DNA from 4 places in the Ideonella azotifigens genome. Region 1 is predicted to be linked to each of the others. Evidence: predicted binding sites of a transcription regulator. Region 1 holds the regulator's gene; each other region holds the start of a gene.
What was found. Region 1 encodes FNR, which switches genes on or off when oxygen is low (the NO sensors DNR and NnrR bind a similar motif). Its sites were predicted from a motif close to TTGATNNNNATCAA; they were not measured.
Positions count from the first base shown of each region.

Region 2: LRH25_RS16490 (basic amino acid/polyamine antiporter) is a predicted target of FNR. The motif match lies at 1,132-1,145, and genes of this name have one in related genera.
Region 3: LRH25_RS28380 (universal stress protein) is a predicted target of FNR. The motif match lies at 1,630-1,643, and genes of this name have one in related genera.
Region 4: LRH25_RS31585 (hemerythrin domain-containing protein) is a predicted target of FNR. The motif match lies at 1,188-1,201, and genes of this name have one in related genera.

Region 1 covers NZ_JAJNKD010000004.1:424,132-427,333, forward strand. The annotation lists gene hemN (oxygen-independent coproporphyrinogen III oxidase) at 1-701, opposite strand, end outside; gene fnr (fumarate/nitrate reduction transcriptional regulator Fnr) at 822-1,562, shown strand; gene LRH25_RS12395 (hypothetical protein) at 1,621-1,941, opposite strand; gene LRH25_RS12400 (hypothetical protein) at 1,916-2,149, opposite strand; gene ccoG (cytochrome c oxidase accessory protein CcoG) at 2,173-3,202, opposite strand, start outside.
Region 2 covers NZ_JAJNKD010000007.1:130,901-134,102, forward strand. The annotation lists gene LRH25_RS16480 (DUF2141 domain-containing protein) at 1-338, opposite strand, end outside; gene LRH25_RS32815 (hypothetical protein) at 486-614, shown strand; gene LRH25_RS16485 (hypothetical protein) at 716-1,033, shown strand; gene LRH25_RS16490 (basic amino acid/polyamine antiporter) at 1,205-2,695, shown strand; gene arcA (arginine deiminase) at 2,706-3,202, shown strand, end outside.
Region 3 covers NZ_JAJNKD010000020.1:130,039-133,240, forward strand. The annotation lists gene LRH25_RS28375 (PAS domain-containing sensor histidine kinase) at 1-1,295, opposite strand, end outside; gene LRH25_RS28380 (universal stress protein) at 1,432-1,566, opposite strand; gene LRH25_RS28385 (hybrid sensor histidine kinase/response regulator) at 1,812-3,202, shown strand, end outside.
Region 4 covers NZ_JAJNKD010000027.1:67,039-70,240, reverse strand. The annotation lists gene LRH25_RS31590 (hypothetical protein) at 1-1,142, shown strand, start outside; gene LRH25_RS31585 (hemerythrin domain-containing protein) at 1,256-1,918, shown strand; gene LRH25_RS31580 (universal stress protein) at 1,979-2,815, opposite strand; gene LRH25_RS31575 (cation-translocating P-type ATPase) at 2,978-3,202, shown strand, end outside.

The DNA.
Region 1 (3,202 bases):
AGGCCGTAGATCAGGTCGGCATTGATGGAGGCGAAGCCCAGTTCGCGCGCGCTGACCATCAAGGCTTTCACGCTTTCGAACGGCTGCACGCGGTGCACCGCCTGCTGCACCTGCGGATCGAAGTCCTGCACGCCGAAGCTGATGCGGTTGAAGCCCAGTGTGCGCAGGTGGGCCAGGCGCTCGGCGCTGACGGTGCGCGGGTCGACCTCGATCGAGAGCTCCGCACCCTCGGTGAAGCCGAAGGCGGCGCGCAGCGAGGCCAGCAGGCGGCCCAGCTCCTCGTCGGACAGGAAGGTCGGCGAGCCGCCGCCCAGGTGCAGCTGCGAGACCAGCTGCGAAGCCGACGGGCCGTCGCCCAGTGCGGCGCGCACCAGGCCGATCTCGGTGTCCAGCGCCTGCAGGTATTCGGTGGCGCGCTCGTGGTGGCGGGTGATGACCTTGTTGCAGGCGCAGTAGTAGCAGACCGACTCGCAGAACGGGATGTGCACGTAGACCGACAGCGGCCCGCCCAGCGCCGCGCCGCCGCCGCGCAACGCCAGCGCTCGGCGGCACTCGGCCGGGCCGAAGGCTTCGACGAAGCGGTCTGCCGTGGGGTAGGAGGTGTAGCGCGGGCCGGGGGCGTCGAAGCGCCGCAGCAAGGCCTCGGGCAGCAGCGGCGACGCCTGCTCTGCGCCAGCGGAGGTCGACGAAAGGACTGTCATGCCCGGCATGCTGCCCGGCACCGGCCTTGGCCGGCTTGATCTGGCGCAAGCGCCCACAGCAGCCGGGCTTGAACAATCAGGTCCCGGACCTTTGTTGTCTCACATCAAGACTGCCCCGCCATGATTCCCCTGACCGATGCCTGCGCCGCCCAGGCCAAGCCCAATGTGGCCTGCTCACACTGCAATCTGCGCGAGCTGTGCCTGCCGGTGGGCATTCCGGACGACGAACTGCAACGCCTGGACGGCATGGTTGCCACCCGCCGCAGCGTGCGCCGCGGCCACACGCTGTTTCGCCACGGCGATCCGTTCGAAGCGGTCTACGCGGTGCGCACCGGCTTCTTCAAGACCCGCATCACGCCTGAAGACGGACGCGACCAGGTCACCGGCTTCCAGATGGCAGGCGAATTGCTGGGGCTGGACGGCATTGGCAACGACCACCATGCCTGCGACGCCGTGGCGCTGGAGGACTCTCAGGTCTGCGTGATTCCCTACAGCCAGCTCACGCAGCTCTCGCGCGAATTCCCCGGCCTGCAGCGCCAGTTCCACAAGATCATGAGCCGCGAGATCGTGCGCGACCATGGCGTGATGCTGCTGCTGGGCAGCATGCGAGCCGAAGAGCGCCTGGCAGTGTTCCTGCTGAACCTCTCGCAGCGGCTCAAGGCGCGCGGCTTCTCGCCCTCGTCACTTGTGCTGCGCATGACACGCGAGGAGATTGGCACCTACCTGGGCCTGAAGCTGGAGACCGTGAGCCGCTGCTTCTCGAAGTTCCAGGAAGACGGCGTGCTGGCGGTACGCCAGCGGCAGATCGACGTGCTGGACCCCGAGGCCTTGCAGCGCCTGGTAAACAACGCGCACGGCTGATCCAGCCGAGCCGCGGCGGTGCCACCCCCCTGCGTGACACGCTCCGCGGCGCCAGCGGTCATTCGGGCGCCGCCTCGCGCTCGCGCCGCAAGCCGCCCACCAGCCACAAAGTAGCGGCCGACGAAATGGCGGTCGTGACCCAGAAGACCAGGAATGCCAGCGAACAGATGGCGTTGCGCGACCATTCGGATTCGCCGCTGCCTGGCAGGTCGTGCACGCTGCCGGGGTCCACGAAGGCGAACATCAGGCCGGCGAGCAGGCCCGCCATCACGAATGCAGGCCAGAGCACCAGCAGCAGCCTGCTGCGAAGCCTGGGCCGGAAAGCGACGGTGCGCTCCTCCGGCTCGTCTTCCTCAACGGCGTGCGGGGCTGGCAGCATGATTGCGCGCCTGCATGGCATCGGTCGTGGCCCCCTGCTCTGCGCTGCCCGCCTCCAGCAGCGGCCGGTCCCGGCCGTGCAGCGCCAGGCCGAAGGTGGCGAAGCTCGCCACCACCACGAGGGCGGGGCCGCCAAACACCATCCAGGCAGTGGGCACCCGCCACCAGGGCAAGGTCGGTTGAAACTGTTCGATGGGCCTTGCCTTCATGGCTTGTCTCCTTGTTGGCGGAATCAGCGGGGGATCACAAACGAGGACTTTTCGCTCACCGCGGCACCCGCGGCGCCCAGCGGCGACACCTCGAAACGGATCGGGTGGGCGCCCGGTTTCAAGGCCGCCGCCTGCTCGGGCGGCACCCGCACCGCGAGCGTCACCCAGCGGGCTTCGGCAGGCAGCAGGCTGACCTCCGGGCTGCCGGACAGCACAGCGCCGGGAATGCCCTGCACTGCCACGTGATAGCGCTGTGGCTGCTCGGTGGCATTCATCAACTGCAGCCGGAAGACGTTCTCGACCAGGCCGTCTTCAACGATGCGCGCCAGCGTGGCGCGGTCGCGCACCACGTCCACCTTCAGCGTGCGGCGCAGACTGAGGCTGGTGACAAACGCGACGGCGATGACGATCAGCACCGCGCCATAGATCAGCACCCGGGGCCGCAGCAGGTGCGGCAGGTCAAGCGCTGGCTTGGGCGGCTTGGTGAGGTCCGGATGCGGTTCCTGCCGGGCCAGCGCATTCTGCGTGGCATAGCGGATCAGGCCGCGCGGATAGTGCATCTTGTCCATCACACCGTCGCAGGCGTCGATGCAGGCGGTGCAGGCGATGCATTCGTACTGCAGCCCCTCGCGGATGTCGATGCCGGCCGGGCAGACCTGCACGCACAGGCTGCAGTCGATGCACTGGCCCAGGCCGGCGCTCGCCAGGTCGGTGCCGCGGGCGCGCGTGCCGCGTGGGTCGCCGCGAGCGCTGTCGTAGCTGACGATCAGCGTGTCCTTGTCAAACATCGCGCTCTGGAAGCGCGCGTACGGGCACATGTACTGGCAGACCTGCTCGCGCAGGAAACCAGCGTTGCCGTAGGTGGCCAGGCCGTAGAAATTGACCCAGAACCATTCCCAGGGGCCGAAGTCCAGCGTGAAGGCCTCGGTCCACAGGCTGTGGATCGGCGTGAAATAGCCCACGAAGGTGAAGCCTGTCCACAGGCCCAGCAGCACCCACACCACGTGCTTGCCGCCCTTGCGCCAGAGCTTGTTCAGCGTCCATGGGCCGGCG
Region 2 (3,202 bases), on a different contig from region 1:
GAGGCGCCCCAGGGCTCGGTCGGCATGCCAAACGGGTTGGCGTCCATCTTGCCGTTGGCGTTCAGGTCTTGATAGGCCGTCAGCGCGACAGTGTCGCCGGTCAGGCCGCAGACCTGGATCGCCATCGTCTCGCCAGTCACCGCCAGTTGCAGCTGGCTTGCCGCGGTCTTGCGGAAGCTGGCAACGTCCGTGTAGGCCGCAACCATCAACGGCCCCTGGCCGGTGCGCAGGTTCTGCACCTCGACCTTGGCGCAGCCGCCCGGCGCTTCGGCGTGCGCCAGCGTGGCGAAGAAAGCCAGTGCGAGGCCGGCGGCGGCGGCGGTGAACAATGCTTTCATGAGGACTCCCGTGGTTGGCGAATGAGCGGACTCTAGGAGTGCTCGCCCTGCCTCGCACCGCGGATGCGACGGAACGGCGCCAGGCGGCGCGAGATGTCGGGCGGCGGCGCGAATTGCAGCCGGCGGCCGGCGCACCCGGCAATCGCGATGACGCCGATGGCTTCGCTGCTGTGTGCGCGCGCCGGCACCGGTTCGCCGCAGGTCTCGGCCAGCCGGCTGGAAGCAGGGCTGCGCGTGCTGGTCGAGACCCTGCGGGGCGCGCCGCCGATGGCCTGAATCGCCCAGTGCTGCGGGGCAAACAGGTTTCCGATAACCCCTAAAAGAGGGGTGGCGAAGGCTCGTGGCCTGTCGTTAGCATGCGGCCCATGAGCCCGTCGATGATGTCCGCCTCCCCCGCCTTGCCTGGCAGCCAGCAGTCTGCCAATGATGCGCAGGCCGCCGACGCTGGCCCCGATGCCGGCAACAACCAGCGCTTGCGCGACCTGGTCGATGCGCTGGGTGTGAGCCCTGCTGTGGCGCTCACGCTGTTCAACCGCGGCCTGGGCACCAGCGCGCATTCGGACAGCGAATGGAAGGCCTTGATGGCTTCCCCCTCAACGCCCCGTTTCCGCCCGCTGGACAGCCGCCTGCTGGCCCACGCCGAACAGGCCTTCGCCCGGGCGGCCCGTCCGCCGCGCCGCGGCATCCAGGGCTGATCAGCCGACGCTGCAGATCGGCGCGCTGCCGCGTTTGATGCGCGCTTGATGAGCGGCTGGAGGAGCGCGGCGACCGCGCGGCGCTTCTGGTGGCGCGGTTGATGGATGTCAAGGTGCGAGCCAGGCACCGGCCTAGAGTGACTGATGTCACAAAAGTCCGGGATCAAGGCCATGAATTCGCACCCTCCTCTCCGCAGTTCGCGGCCGTTGCCGCGCCTTGCAGAAGTGCCACGCGCATCGCCCGTCGTGGCGGTCGGGGGCCGGGGCGCGTTGGGGCTGGGCGCGCTCAGCAGCCTGGTCGTCGGCTCGATGATTGGCTCGGGCGTGTTCTCGCTGCCGCAGAACATGGCAGCGGGTGCCGGTGCCGGTGCCATCCTGCTGGGCTGGGCGGTGACGGCGGTGGGCATGCTGTCGCTGGCGCTGATGTTCGTGCAGCTGTCACGACAGGCGCCCGATGCGATTGGCGGCGTCTACGGTTATGCCCGTGCCGGCTTTGGCGACTTTGTCGGCTTCAACTCGGCCTGGGGTTACTGGCTCTCGGCGGTGATCGGCAATGCCGGCTACCTCATCATCATCTTCTCGTCGCTGGCCTACTTCCTGCCGAACCTTGGCTTTGGCGATGGCAACACGGCGGCCGGCATTGCCGGCGCGTCGGTGCTGCTGTGGCTCTATCACGCGCTGGTGCTGCGCGGCGTGAAGTCGGCTGCGGCGGTGAACACCGTCGTCACGCTGGCCAAGCTGGTGCCGCTGGCGCTGTTCGGCGTGCTGGTGGCGCTGGCCTTCCAGGCCCGCAGCTTCTCGCTGGACTTCTGGGGCAGCGAAGCCCTGGGCCCTGTGTTCGGCCAGGTCAAGTCGACCATGCTGGTCACCGTCTGGGCCTTCATCGGCATCGAAGGGGCGGCGGTCTTCTCGGGCCGGGCGCGTGAACCTGGCGACGTGGGCCGTGCCACCGTCATCGGCTTCCTGCTGACGATCGTGCTCTACATGGCCATCACGCTGCTCTCGCTGGGCGTGGTGCCGCAGGCCGAGCTGGCCGCGATGAAGAACCCGTCAACCGCTGCCGTGCTGGAGCGGGCGGTGGGCTCCTGGGGTGCCGTGCTGATGCTGGGTGGCGTGCTGCTCTCGGTGGGTGGCGCGATGCTGTCCTGGACCATGCTGGCCGCCGAGGTGCCGTTTTCTGCCGGCAAGGAGCGGGTCTTCCCCGCGGCCTTCGAGCGCGAGAACGCGCAGGGCGCGCCGACGACCGCGCTGTGGTGGAGCAATGGCGTGGTGCAGCTGATGCTGCTGCTGTCCTTCTTCGCCGGAGATGCCTACCTGGCGCTGATCAAGCTGGCCACCTCGACCATCCTGGTGCCCTACCTCTTGTGCGCACTGTTCGCACTCAAGCTCTCGCTGCGCAAGGGCGGCGCAGCGCTCGGCCTGACCGGCGGCGTGGCCACGGTCTACAGCCTCTGGCTGCTGTACGCGGCTGGCCCGATCTACCTGCTGCTCACGGCGCTGATCTACGCGCCTGGCCTGGCGGTGCATGCCTGGTCCCAGCGGGCCCAGGGTCGCAGCGTGCTGCGCGGGGCCGAATGGGCGCTGGCCGCGGTGCTGGTGGCGGCAGCGGCGGCGACGCTGGCCATGCTGGCCAATGGCTCGCTGGACCTGGCCAAGATCTGAAGGACGCATGATGCAACAAGGTGTTTTTTCCGAAGTCGGCCGCCTGCGCAGCGTGCTGGTCTGCCGCCCCGGCCTGGCCCATCGCCGCCTGACCCCGGCCAACTGCCACGAGTTGCTGTTCGATGACGTGCTGTGGGTGGAGCGCGCACAGCGCGACTTTGCGCAGTTCGTGCACGAGATGCGCAGCCGCGACATCGAGGTGCTGGAGCTGCACGAGCTGCTGGCCCAGACCCTGGCGCTGCCAGAGGCCAAGCGCTGGCTGCTGGAACGCAAGATCGCGCCGGACACCGTGGGCCCCGGCATGCTCGAAGAGCTGCGCGCCGCGCTGGCCGAGCTGCCACCGGCCCGGCTCGCCGAGTTGCTGATTGGCGGCATGACCAAGGCCGACCTGCCTTTCCAGCCGCGCGGTCTGCTGGGCGCCTACCTTGCGCTCGAAGACTTCGTGCTGCCGCCTTTGCCCAACACCTTGTTCACCCGCGACACCACCTGCTGGGTGGGTCATGGCGT
Region 3 (3,202 bases), on a different contig from region 1:
GGCTGGATGCCGCAACCGTCGTCGCGGATCCTCAGCGTCCAGCCGCCGTCCTGATCACGCCTGAGCGAGACCTCGGCCTGGCGGCAGTGCGCATGCTTGCCAACGTTGTTCAGTGCCTCCTGGGCCACGCGGAAGAGGCAGTGCGCCAGCGTCGCGGCAGGCTCGTTTGCCGCGTCAGGTGGCGGCACGGTCACCTCGCAGGTAATGCCGGAGCGCTCTGCGAAGCGCTGAGCCATGGCTTTGAGCGCTTCGGTCAGCCCCATTTCCTCCAGCGGCAAGGGGCGAAGGTCGTTGACAAGTCGCCGCGTCGAAGCCATCGCAGCTTCGGCCAAGCCGTCGATGCGCGCCAGCGTCGCTGCATCGTTGGGGCCACCGCAGTTCTCGCGCAGCAAAAACGTGTCCATGCGGATTGCCGAAAGCGTCTGCTGAAGATCATCGTGTAGCTCGCGCGCAATGCGCTTGCGCTCCGTCATCAGCGTCTGCTCCAGCGCTGCGACCAGGCGTTGCAGGTCCGCATGGGATTGCTCCAGCGCCGTGCGTGCCTGGCGCAGTTCGGTCACATCGCGCAGCACCACCAGGATGGCGCTTTCTCCGCGATGAGCGATCAGCGTGCCCACGGATTCCACGCGCCGCTCGCTGCCGTCCAGCCGCTGTATGCCGAGTTCCGTCAACGGAGCGACAGGTGCCCGCGGGCTCAGCGCCGCGATGCGGGCGTGCACCAGCGCGCGGGATTGCGGGGCAATCAGCTCCAACGGGGCACGGCCGAGCAACGCGGCCTCGTCGCCACCAAACAGCCGTTGGGCGGCCTCGTTGACGAAGCTGACACGATTGCCGCTGTTGACGAACACCGCCTCCGGCAGGTTCATCAGCAGGCGGCGGAGCATGGCTTCGCTGTCGCGCAAGGCTTGTTCGGCCTGCCGGGCTTCGCTCATGTCCCGCAGCGTGGCTGTGTAGAGCCCGAGGCCATCGATCTCGATGTGGGAAATGGTGGCCTCCGCTGGAAACAGCGTGCCATCGGTCCGCATGGCCTGTACCTCGCGCCGCCGCCCCATGTGCCGCACAGCGGCGCCGCTCCTGCCGAATTTGCGCATGGCATCGCCATGCATGGCCCGGCAGGATTCGGGAATGAAGCGCGCCAGGGGTGAGCCCACCATGTCCTGCGACGACGAGCAGCCGAGCATGCGAGCGGCAGCGGCATTGGCCAGCACGATGAGTTGGTCTTCGCCAGTCATCACGATGCCGTCCAGCGCGGTTTCAAAAACACCCCGCAGAAGCGACTCGCCGACGGCGCGCATCGCAAGCGTGAGCGCGATCTGCGCTTCCCATGAGTTCTCGTCGGCATGCGGCCTGTGCCGCTCGAGCAGGGGGAAGGGGTCGTGTGAGGACGCGGAAGCTGGCTGGGATTCAGGCAAGCGGCTTCTCCGGTTCAGGTCACGAAGCGGAGGTCGTCCACAGCGTGCAGCAGGCGGATGGTGCCGCCGCTGCCTTCGCGATGGCAATCGCTTCTTGCAGGCCGCGCCGGCTGGTCGGGCTTCCGTCAACGGGGACCAGGATTCGGTGGTACATGTGCGGTGGCCTCGACCCAGTGCCAGAGGAATCACGAGTCTCACCTTTCTCCCCGGCCCTTGTTTGACATTCGTCAATTTCGCCAGCATGTCCTGCATGTCGCCGGCTTTCCCTGCGTGGCGTTGAAACCGGCGCCAGCGTCGGCCCTCGGGCGCTCTGAGCATTGAGTTGCCGCAACGCCGCGCCAGCGGCCCGGCAGTAGGCTGAAACCAACGAGCCAGAGTGGCTCTGGGGGTGGAGCAGTCTTGACACCTGTCGACAATCTTGACGCAACGCTGGTGGCGAATTCGCTGCGGATGGCGAAGTCGTCTGGCGTCGCCGTGGCGGGCTTGGGTGTCGTGGTGTTGGTGGGCTGGGTGCTGACGGTGCCGTGGCTCACGCGCATCCAGCCCGACTTTGCTTCGATGAAGCCGAACACGGCGGTGTGCTTCCTGTTCGCCGGCATTGCGCTGGCCACCTCCAGCACCTCCGCCACCACGCGCGCAGTGCGTGTGTTTCGCGCTTCGATGTTGGGTTGTGTGGTGCTGATCTGTCTGCTGACGCTGGCCGAATACCTGTTGCCAGCAGATCTCGGCATTGACCAGCTGTTGATCCGTGTCGAGGTGGATCCGCATGCCCATGCGCCCGCGGGCCGCATGGCCGAGGCCACGGCCGCCGGGCTGTTGTGTGCTGCGCTGGCGCTGCTGCTGCTGGATGCCAGCCCCTGGCGACCGGTGGCGCAGGGGGCCGCCACGGTCGGGGCGCTGATCGGCCTGCTGGCCTGCGTGGGCTACGCCTATGGCGTGGAGGCCTTGTACGGCGTGGGGGCTTATTCAACGCTCGCGCTGCACACGGCGATCGGGCTCGTGGTGTTGTGCCTCGGCGCGCTGCTGGCCAGGCCCTCGGAGGGCCTGATGCGCCTGTTGGTCGACAAGGGGGCTGGTGGCATGGCCGCGCGGCGGCTGTTGCCCTATGTGCTGTGCGGCCCCTTCATTCTGGGCTGGCTGCTGCTGTTTGCCGAGCGCCGGGGGCAGGTGCAAGGCACTTTCGGCATTGCGCTCATCACCGTGGCCTACACCCTGTTGTTCGCGCTGCTGATCTGGCGAACCGCGAACGCATTGCACTTGAGCGAAGTGGGCCGAACGGCGATGCAGCGGCACTTGCGCCACCACGAGCTGCGCTTCGACCAGATCATTGGATCCGTCATGGACGCGGTGGTGGTGTTGGACGGTGAACAGCGGATCGTGCTGTTCAATCCCGCCGCAGAGGAAATGTTCACGCGCAGCAGCAGCGACATGCTCGGGCGCACGCTGGAGACGCTGTTGCCTCAGTCGGCTTGGGCCGAACACAGCAGTTTCGTCCGGGAGTTCGGTGCCCGTGGCTCTGCCAAGCGGCGCATGGGCGCAGAGCGCGCCGTGTTTGCCGTGCGTGCAGACGGCCAGCACCTCCCGGTGGAAGTGTCGATCTCCAAGCTGGACGTCGATGGCCAGCGTTACTACACGGCCGTGCTGCGCGACGTTACGGAGCTGCGCGAAAGGACCGAGCAGGCGCGCCTCGCAGCAGAGGCCGCCAATCGCATGAAGTCGGCGTTCCTGGCCAACATGAGCCATGAGATCCGCACGCCGCTGAACGCGATCATCGGCCTGACCAAGCTGCT
Region 4 (3,202 bases), on a different contig from region 1:
CGCTGAAGCACGCCCCGGATGCCCTCGCCGGCCCGCCGCCGGCCCTGAGCGAAGCCATCCTGCGCGAGGCCCAGGCCAAGGCACGCGACCTCAGGCCGGCACCTCCTGCGCGGTCGCGCAAAAGCTGGTGGGACTGGCTGAGCCGGCCGTCTGCCGCCAGTGGCTTTGCCGGCGTGATGCTCGCGGTGCTGGTGGGCCTGATGTGGCGCGAGCAAGCCAGCGACCTCGGGCCGCTGCGTGAGCCCGCGCAGGCGGCCTCGACAACCGCAGGCACTTCACCCACTGCGCCGCAGGCCGAGCAAATGGCCGAGCAGATGGCCGATGCCGCAGCGCCCGCAGCAATCGACGTTCGCCCGCAGCTGGAAGGCAAGGTCGAGCGGCAGCAAGCCGAAGCGCCCAAGCAGACGCCCAAGCCCGCGCCAGCGCCGGTCCTGGCTGCGCGCAAGGCAGCGCCACCGCAAGCCGTCGCGCTGGCCGAGGCGACCCCCTCGCCTGCCCCTCCCGCAGCGCCCGCAGCCGCGCAGGCACCTGCCGCGCCGCCTCCGCCTGCCACGGCCATTGCCTCCGCCAAGATCGGCGCCATGGCCGACGCCGTGTCCAATGCCGCCGCCCCGGTGCCTGCACCTGTCGCCGAAGCCGCCAAGCCGGTTGCCACGCCGCCGGTTGAGGTGGCGCAGGCCGAAACCAGGGCTCAGGCCCGTTCCGAACGCTCGCCACAGGCCGGCTTGGCCGCCATTGCCGGCGCGTCCACCCACACCCTGGCCCGCATGGCGCCGGCCCTGCCTGCGCCAGCCGTCGCCGCGCTGACTGCCCTGCGTCAGGCCCTGGCCACCGAGCCTGCACGCTGGACCTGGCAGCGCGGCGGCGACACCCCGCCACAGCCCGTGACGCCTGCGCTGCGGGACTGGCTGGCCACGCTGGACCAGGCCGCGGCCGGCACGACCTGGCAGCCCGCCCTGCCCGCCGGCAGCGCGCCGGCCCAGGCGCTGCGGCTGCTGCGCGATGGCCAGGTTGCCGAGCTGCTTTGGTGGGAAGGCGACAGCCTGCGCTGGCAGCACGATACCCAGCCGCCGCAGCAACTTTCGCTGCCCAGCGGACAAGGCCAGGCGCTGCAACAGGCGCTGGAGGCTGCGACGCGCTGACCGGGCCAAGGCGCAGGAAGGCCCGGCCGCGCAAGCAGGCAGAACTTGTTGCAGGTCAAGCCGGCGTGGCCGGCGCCCGCGTAGTGTCGAAGACGCCACTCCGGGAAACCCAGATGAACGCGCCCGACCATGGTCAGCCACAACTGCTGATGACACCCGACACAGCCGGATCCCTCGCGCCGCATCCGGCCGGCCCGATGCTGCATCCCGCCACCCTTGTCATCCTGCAAGAGCACAGCATCACCTGCCAATTGCTGGATGCCTTGGCACAAGGTCTGGCCAAGCACCCTGCGGCAGAAGTCCTGCCCGATTTTGATGAACTGCGGGCGCTGCTGTGGGGCCTGGAAGAATCCCCGGAGCAACAGCATCACCGCAAGGAGTCGGAGCTGCTGTTCCCCAAGCTGCGCGCCAGCGTGCCGATGACCCGCTGCCTGCTGGACCGCCTGGACAACGAGCACGCACAGGGCCAGCGCTGGTTGCGCGAACTGGAGCACGCGCTGCTGCGCTTCGAGATGATGGGCACGTCCCGGCGCGAGACCTTCGAGCGGCTGGTCCGCCGCTACACGCTGTTCCAGCGCGCGCACATGGCCGCCGAAGAGCAGCAGGTCTTGCCACTGGCCGAGCAATTCCTGGCCGAGCATGACTGGCGTGAACTCGCGCTGGCGTTCCCAGCCGGCGCCAACCAGCAGGCTGCGTCAGCCACAGGCTGCGACTGCCGCAGCGTGCTGGCACGCCTGGGCGCCGCAGCGCGCGGACCCGCGGTCCTGCGGGCGTGATGCGCCTGGCGTGAGGACGGCCGCGAAGGCGGCTGCTTGCGACGCTGCGACGCGCCAAGCTCAGTGCGACATCAGCACCGGCACGGTCATCGTCTGCAACACGCCGCGGGTGGCGCCGCCCAGCAGGCGCTCGGACCAGCGCGCATGGCCATAGGCGCCCATCACGATCAGGTCGGCGCTGGTGTCGGCCGCGTGCGAGAGGGTGGCGTTGGCAATGTCCAGCTCGGTGGCCAGGCAGGCCACGTCGGCGGTCACGCCCTGCCACATCAGCCAGCGCTGCACCGGCTTCAGGCTTTCATCGGACAGCTGGCCCAGGCCGGTGCCGCGCCGCCACAGCACCAGCTGCACCCGCTCGGCGCGCCGCAACAGCGGCAGCGCGTCGCGCAGCGCGCGGGCAGCCTCGGCGCTGTCGTCCCAGGCCACCAGCGCCCGCTGCGCTACCGTCTCGAAATGTCCGGCATACGGCAGCAGCAGCGTGGGGCGGGCGCTTTCCAGCACCACACGCGCCACCAAGTCCTGCTGCGCCGGGCCGCCGGGGGCGTCGGGGTCGGCCTGGCTCAGCACGGCCAGGTCGCTGCAGTGGGCATGGCGCACAATGGATTCTGCCTTGTGGGCCTCGTCAACCACGGTCTCAACGGACCGCAGGCCCGCGGCTTCGCAGTCGCGCCGGAATCGCAGCGCCACCGCTTCGGCCTCCTGGCAAAGCGCATCGCGCGCCATCTCGGCCAGGCCGGCCAGGTTGCCCCCGTAGTCCACCCGCTGCAGCTCGATCAGCCCGGTGGGCGCCAGCCCGACCAGGTGGCAGGCCAGGTCGGCGGCCAAGCGACGGGCAAGCCGGGTGCGGGCCGCGCACTGCGCATCACTGTCCAGGTGGACCAGCAGGCTGCGATAGGTCATGGCAAGCTCCTTGGCGAACGAGGGTTCGCGGGCACCGCCGGATTCTTCGGCGGTGCCGCTCCACCGCGCTTGATCTGCCGCAAGCGCAGCCCAGGTTCAAACGGCCTGCGCTGAATCAAGGCGCAGCACCTCCGGTTCGGCGATACCTGCAGGATGAACGCCGTGCCGCCGACTCCCGACAACCCCCGCGGCCTTGCCTCCGACGAAGTGCTCCGCCTGCGCTCACGCGACGGCCCGAACCTGCTGCCCGCCGCGCCGCGCCGCGGCCTGCTGCAGATGGCCTGGGAGGTCATGACGCAGCCGATGATCCTGTTGCTGCTGGTCACCGCCGGCCTGTACGGCCTGCTGGGCAACCGCGAGGACGCGGCGCTGCTGATGCTCTCGGCC